Regions from separate parts of the Pseudorhizobium sp. NPDC055634 genome, predicted to be linked through region 3. Evidence: predicted binding sites of a transcription regulator. Region 3 holds the regulator's gene; each other region holds the start of a gene.
What was found. The regulator LexA, encoded in region 3, represses DNA repair genes until DNA is damaged. The targets are predictions, from matches to a motif close to TGTTCNNNNTGTGTTCNG.
Positions count from the first base shown of each region.

Region 1: a site for LexA is predicted at 987-1,004, ahead of recA (recombinase RecA). Genes of this name have one in related genera too.
Region 2: a site for LexA is predicted at 1,173-1,190, ahead of ACWGPT_RS19735 (putative DNA modification/repair radical SAM protein). Genes of this name have one in related genera too.

Region 1 is NZ_JBSHHW010000003.1:176,494-178,760, reverse strand. Features, by position in the region: gene ACWGPT_RS06025 (carbohydrate kinase family protein) at 1-894, opposite strand, end outside; gene recA (recombinase RecA) at 1,131-2,216, shown strand.
Region 2 is NZ_JBSHHW010000015.1:25,021-27,287, forward strand. Features, by position in the region: gene ACWGPT_RS19735 (putative DNA modification/repair radical SAM protein) at 1-1,167, opposite strand, end outside; gene greA (transcription elongation factor GreA) at 1,399-1,875, shown strand; gene ACWGPT_RS19745 (glycosyltransferase family 4 protein) at 1,883-2,267, shown strand, end outside.
Region 3 is NZ_JBSHHW010000004.1:379,959-382,225, forward strand. Features, by position in the region: gene ACWGPT_RS09260 (ComEC/Rec2 family competence protein) at 1-588, shown strand, start outside; gene lexA (transcriptional repressor LexA) at 569-1,285, opposite strand; gene kdsA (3-deoxy-8-phosphooctulonate synthase) at 1,490-2,267, shown strand, end outside.

The sequences.
Region 1 (2,267 bases), on a different contig from region 3:
CGGGCGGTCGAGTTCCGGCGGGGCGGAATAGGGCGATGCCAGTGCAATCTGGGACGCGGCGATCCCGCGGGCAAGTGCTTCGGGAAGGCTGTGCCCCGCAAGGAGCGCGTCGAGCGTACCTGCGGCGAGCGCATCGCCGGCACCGGTGACATCGACGATCTCGGTTGCCGCGGGTGGTTTCGCCACCAAGGACTGCGGGCCATCGAAGGCGGCGATCTCGTCGCCGCCCTTGGTGACCACGCCGCCGGAAAGCCCGAGCGGGCGCAGGAGGTCTGGCCAACGATCTGCGGCGTCGGGTGCCGTACCCGCAAGCGCGGTGGCCTCGGCCCGGTTCATGAAGAGCCATGTGAGGTCGGGCAGCGCATTGCGGAAGCGGACCACCTTGGCCGGCGATATGGAAATGCCGGCGATGGGAATTCCCCGCAGCCGCGCCTTTGCGGCGAGCGCAGCCAGCGTATCGTCCGGCAGGTTGGCGTCGCAGACGATGAGGTCGGCGCGTTCGATCGCCTCGCGAAACGATCTCGCGCACAACCGCCGCTGGGTGAAGAACCGGTAGAGGTCCATGTCGGCCAGCGCGATGACGAGATTGCCGTCCCGCTCCAGGATGGCGGTATAGCTCGGCGTGGCGCGATCGAGGAAGACGACCGGGCGATCCTCGATGCCCGCCGACAGGGCCTCGGCCGCGACCCTGTCGCCTGCGGCATCGCCGCCGCGGGGCGCGACCAGTTCGACGGCGTGCCCGAGCCGCGCCAGGTTGCGCGCGACATTGAAGGCGCCGCCGCCCACATCCTCATGCCATGACCCGGGGTTGCTGGCGCCTGGCGCCGTCTCGCCGGCAATCCGGCCGCGACGATCGAGGTGCGCGCCGCCGACCACGAGGACCCGTTTCGTCATCGGCGCGAACCCCGGATGACGATGCCGCCGATTCGGCTACGGAGGGTTCCGCCGGGGCCTTTCTCGCCGGTGGTGATGACTGGCGGTGTGGGCGGAACAAGAGACGAACAGGTTCCGGAAAGGCCATGCCGGGCGGTCACATGAAGGGGCCTTGCGGGAGTGGAACAAAACGTGTACATGATCGACATCAGTTGCTTCGTTGCCTGCGTGGCGTCAATAACCTAAAGGTGGATCAGATGGCACAAAATTCTTTGCGGCTTGTAGAGGACAAAACAGTGGATAAGAGCAAGGCGCTGGACGCAGCACTGTCGCAGATCGAACGATCCTTCGGCAAGGGATCGATCATGAAGCTTGGCGCGAAGGAGAACGTGGTCGAGACCGAGACGGTTTCCACGGGATCTCTCAGCCTCGACATCGCGCTCGGCATCGGCGGCCTGCCCAAGGGCCGCATCGTGGAAATTTACGGCCCGGAAAGCTCGGGCAAGACGACGCTTGCATTGCAGACGATCGCGGAAGCACAGAAGAAGGGCGGCATCTGCGCCTTCGTGGATGCCGAGCACGCGCTCGATCCCATCTATGCCCGCAAGCTGGGCGTCGACCTGGAGAACCTGCTGATTTCGCAGCCGGACACGGGCGAGCAGGCGCTGGAGATCACCGACACCCTGGTTCGCTCCGGCGCGATCGACGTTCTCGTGGTCGATTCGGTCGCCGCGCTGACGCCGCGCGCCGAAATCGAGGGCGAGATGGGCGACAGCCTGCCCGGCCTGCAGGCGCGGCTGATGAGCCAGGCGCTGCGCAAGCTGACCGCCTCGATCTCGCGTTCCAACTGCATGGTCATCTTCATCAACCAGATCCGCATGAAGATCGGCGTGATGTTCGGCTCGCCGGAGACGACGACCGGCGGCAACGCACTGAAGTTCTATGCGTCCGTGCGCCTCGACATCCGCCGCATCGGCGCCGTCAAGGAACGCGAGGAAGTGGTCGGCAACCAGACCCGCGTCAAGGTCGTCAAGAACAAGATGGCGCCTCCCTTCAAGCAGGTCGAGTTCGACATCATGTACGGCGAGGGCGTGTCGAAGACCGGTGAGCTGGTCGATCTCGGCGTCAAGGCCGGTATCGTCGAGAAGTCCGGCGCCTGGTTCTCCTACAACAGCCAGCGGCTCGGGCAGGGACGCGAGAATGCGAAGACCTTCCTGCGCGACAATCCGGAGCTTGCCCGCGAGATCGAACTCGCCCTGCGCCAGAACGCCGGGCTGATCGCCGATCGGTTCCTGGAGAATGGCGGTCCGGACGCCCAGGAGGGCGGCAGCGAAGACCTGTAGTCCTTCCGCCCGAAGATTTTCCGCACCGGCCGCGCATCTTCAAAGATGTGC
Region 2 (2,267 bases), on a different contig from region 3:
CCTGCGCGGGGACCAGCCTTCGGTGCTGATGAAGGGCTGCACCTTCTTCAGCGAGACGCCGAGCCGCTTCAGGTCGTCAAGCCGCAGGCGGGAAAAGCGGCGTGCCGCGATGATCGCCTTGACCGTCTTCGTCCCGAGACCCGGCACCCGGAGCAGCATTTCCCGATCGGCCCGGTTGATGTCGACCGGGAAGCGCTCCCGATGCCCGAGCGCCCAGGCGAGCTTGGGGTCGAGGTCGAGATCGAGCATGCCGTCGGGGCGCGACGAGATGATTTCGCCGATATCGAAGCCGTAGAAACGGTAGAGCCAGTCCGCCTGGTAGAGCCGGTGCTCGCGCATCAGCGGCGGCTTGATGAGCGGCAGGTTGCTCGAGGCGTCCGGAATGGGGCTGAAGGCGGAGTAGTAGACCCTCTTCAACCCGTAGCTGCCGTAAAGCCGCGCGCTCGTGCCGAGGATGGTCGCGTCGTTCGCACCGTCGGCGCCGACGATCATCTGCGTGCTCTGGCCGGCCGGCGCGAACTTCCGCTTCCGCTTCGTCCTCAGCGTCGGCTCGCTCATTTCCTCGATCTTCAGCCGCAGCTCGCCCATCGACCGGCGGATGCTGTCCGGCCGCTTTTCGGGCGCATAGCGGCTGATCCCGGCATCCGTCGGCAATTCGATGTTGATCGACAGCCGGTCCGCATAAAGCCCCGCTTCCTCGATCAGATGCGGCGAGGCTTCCGGGATCGACTTCAGATGGATGTAGCCGCGGAAATTGTGGACCGTGCGCAGTTCGCGTGCGATTCGCACCATCTCCTCCATCGTGTGGTCGGAGGAGCGGATGATGCCGGACGACAGGAAGAGGCCTTCGATATAGTTGCGGCGGTAGAATTCCAGCGTCAGCCAGATGACTTCTTCGACCGAAAAGCGCGCCCGCTCGACATTGCTGGAGGAGCGGTTGATGCAGTAGGCGCAGTCATAGATGCAGAAATTGGTGAGAAGGATCTTGAGGAGCGAGATGCATCGCCCGTCCGGCGCATAGGCGTGGCAGATCCCCGATCCCTCCGTCGAGCCCAGTCCACCCGTATCGCCCGAATGACGTCGCGTGGTGCCGCTCGACGCACAGGATGCATCGTATTTTGCCGCATCCGAGAGGATGGCCAGACGTTCCTTGAGCGACTTCTTCATTAGCTTGTTCACTATATGTTCTTCAGCCGAAAGTCAAGAACGCCACGTCTGCGGGCGATCTGCCCTTGAAACTTTGTGTCGGGACGCCATTTCGAAACTGCTGGAAATAGCGCGTGCTGATCTGCTATAGTTCCGGAAATTCTGAGATGTGGATGGTTCCGAAGTTTTACTCCGGAACCTGTTTCTTTTTGTGGCCGCGGCGTTCGCGGCCGCTCCGTGAAGGACAAGGAAATGGTCGAAAAGGTACCGATGACGCAGAACGGCTTTAGCCAGTTGCAGGAGGAGCTGCGCTGGCGTCAGCAGGAGGAGCGTCCCCGCATCATCGAGGCGATCGCCGAGGCGCGTGCGCATGGCGACCTTTCCGAAAACGCGGAGTACCATGCCGCCAAGGAAGCGCAGAGCCACAACGAGGGCCGGGTTACCGAGCTCGAGGATCTGATCGCCCGCGCCGAAGTGATCGATCTTTCCAAGATGTCGGGTTCCAAGATCAAGTTCGGCGCCACCGTCAAGCTGGTCGACGAGGACACCGAAGAGGAAAAGACCTACCAGATCGTCGGCGACCAGGAAGCCGATGTGAAGGCGGGCCGCATTTCCGTTTCCTCGCCGATCGCCCGCGCGATGATCGGCAAGGAAGCCGGCGATTCGATCGAGGTCAACGCACCCGGCGGCTCCAAGGGCTACGAGATCCTCTCCGTCAGCTGGGGCTGACGCCCCCTTGCCGTCCCTCAGAGACATCACCGTGATCGCGCCGCACTTCAAGCGGCGCCTGTCGGGCGTGACATCGACCGTGGTCCAGCTCGTGCCCGAACAGGCGCGGCTCGGCCGCGGCATCGTCACGCTCGGTCCCGGCTTGCCCGACAGCCTGCCGAAGATGCGATGGGCGCAGCTGCCCGCGCTCTGGAAGCGTCCGGCCGCAGCGCCCGATCGCGTCTGGCACGCGCGCCGCAACACGGAAATGTTGCCCGGCATCCTGATGCGCTCCGTCCTGCGCATGCCGCTGAAGCTGCTGTTCACCTCCGCGGCGCAGCGCCGCCACTCCCGCTATACCAAATGGCTGATCCGCAACATGGATGCCGTGGTGGCGACCAGCGCACGTTCCG
Region 3 (2,267 bases):
GCCCCGGTCGTGTCGCCGGCGGGTGACATTGGCCTTGCCGCGACGGATGAACCCTCCGCGGCCTCGAGCGCAGACCCGAGCTCAAGCACTCTCCCGACGGCGCCCCAGACAGCGCCCCGGACTGCCTCCCGGATAGCCCAGTTGACCGACGATCAGCGCGCCCGGGTGCGCTCGGAGATGAAGGCGTCACTTGCCGCCGCCGCTGCCGATGCGGGACGGTTCCATTGCCGGCAGAAGGCATGGTGCCTGGCGGTGACGCGGGAGGGTGCGGTTGTCGCCGTGGTGGAGGATCCAAGGCTCGCCGGCAGCGCCTGCGACATCGCCGCTCTGGTCGTCGCCCCGCGGACGCGGCTGGCAGAATGTCTGTCCGGCGCGCTCATGCTGAACGGCGCGAGCCTCAGAAGGACAGGCGCCCTGGAAATCCGCATGAACGGCAGCCCCGATCCGTCGATGTGGCGCGCGCATGCCGCAAGCGCCGATACCCGGCGCCCTTGGACCAGCCATCGACTTTATGACTGGCGCACGGATCGTTTCGACGAAACGCTTCCCCGCAGCCTCCTGCGGCTTCTCAGTGGTAGCGCCGGATGAGGCCGACGAGCTTACCCTGGACCTTGACGCGGTCGGCGGGAAGAATGCGGGTTTCGTAGGCGGGATTTGCCGCTTCCAGCGCGATCGAGGCGCCGCGGCGCCGGAAGCGCTTCAGCGTTGCCTCCTCGTCGTCGACGAGCGCCACGACGATGTCGCCCGGGCTTGCTGTCTGGCCGTTGCGGATGATCACCGTATCGCCATCCAGGATGCCGGCCTCGATCATCGAGTCGCCCTTGACCTCGAGCGCATAATGCTCGCCGGCTCCCAGCATCTCGGCCGGGACGGCAATGTCGTGGGTGTTGTTCTGGATCGCCGAGATCGGCACGCCGGCCGCGATGCGGCCCATGACGGGCACGCTCGTGCTGGTGTTCTCATTGCTTGCCGCAACCGGCTGGGCCGCCGGCGCAGGCTTCTGCTTGCCGAGGCTGCCTTCGATGACGCTCGGCGAAAAGCCGCGGCGGGGCTGCAGGCTGCTGCTATAGGCTTCCGGCAGCTTGATGACCTCCAGCGCGCGTGCCCGATTGGGCAGGCGGCGGATGAAGCCGCGTTCCTCAAGCGCCGTGATGAGCCGGTGGATGCCGGATTTCGACGCGAGGTCGAGTGCGTCCTTCATCTCGTCGAACGACGGCGGAACCCCCGACTCCTTCATCCGTTCGTGAATGAAAAGAAGAAGTTCCTGCTGTTTGCGCGTGAGCATCCGGGTTTCCTAAGCGTGAAACAAAGCCAGAACAGACGATATATGTTCCGGATGCGTTCCGCAAGGCAAAAGTTCCAGCTGTTTGGCACCCCGCTTCTCCCATCCCGCCGTGACAGCGGCGATCGTTGCTGTTAAGGACGTCGCGTCCGCCGCTGCCGGGTCAGCGTGACGGACGACGACGCCTGCCTCGAAGGAGTTTCCGCCATGGACATCAAGCCCAATTTTGAAGTCGTTGTGGGTGAAGGAGAAGGCCGCGTGCTGTTCTCCCAGGCGCGCCGGTTTTCGCTGATCGCCGGTCCGTGCCAGATGGAGAGCCGCGACCACGCCTTCATGATCGCCGGAACGCTGAAGGAATTGTGCGCCAAGCTCGGGATCGGCCTCGTCTACAAGTCCTCCTTCGACAAGGCCAACCGCACGTCGCTGACGGGCAAGCGCGGGATCGGCCTCGACAGCGCGATGGAAATCTTAGCTGACCTGAAGAAGGAATTCGGCTTCCCGGTCCTCACCGACATTCATACCGAAGAACAATGTGCCCTCGTGGCGCCCACGGTCGATATCCTTCAGATCCCGGCCTTCCTCTGCCGGCAGACGGATCTCCTCGTGGCGGCGGCGAAGACCGGCCGCGTCATCAACGTCAAGAAGGGCCAGTTCCTCGCGCCCTGGGACATGAAGAACGTCCAGGCCAAGTTCACCGCGAGCGGCAATCCGAACGTGCTCCTGTGCGAGCGGGGCGTTTCCTTCGGCTACAACACGCTCGTCTCCGACATGCGCTCGCTGCCGATCATGGCGGCCATGGGGTCGCCGGTCGTCTTCGATGCCACCCATTCTGTGCAGCAGCCGGGCGGGCAGGGCGGTTCTTCGGGCGGCCAGCGCGAGTTCGTCGAGACGCTGGCGCGCGCGGCGGTGGCCGTCGGCGTCGCCGGGCTTTTCATCGAGACGCACGAGGATCCGGACAATGCGCCCTCCGATGGCCCCAACATGG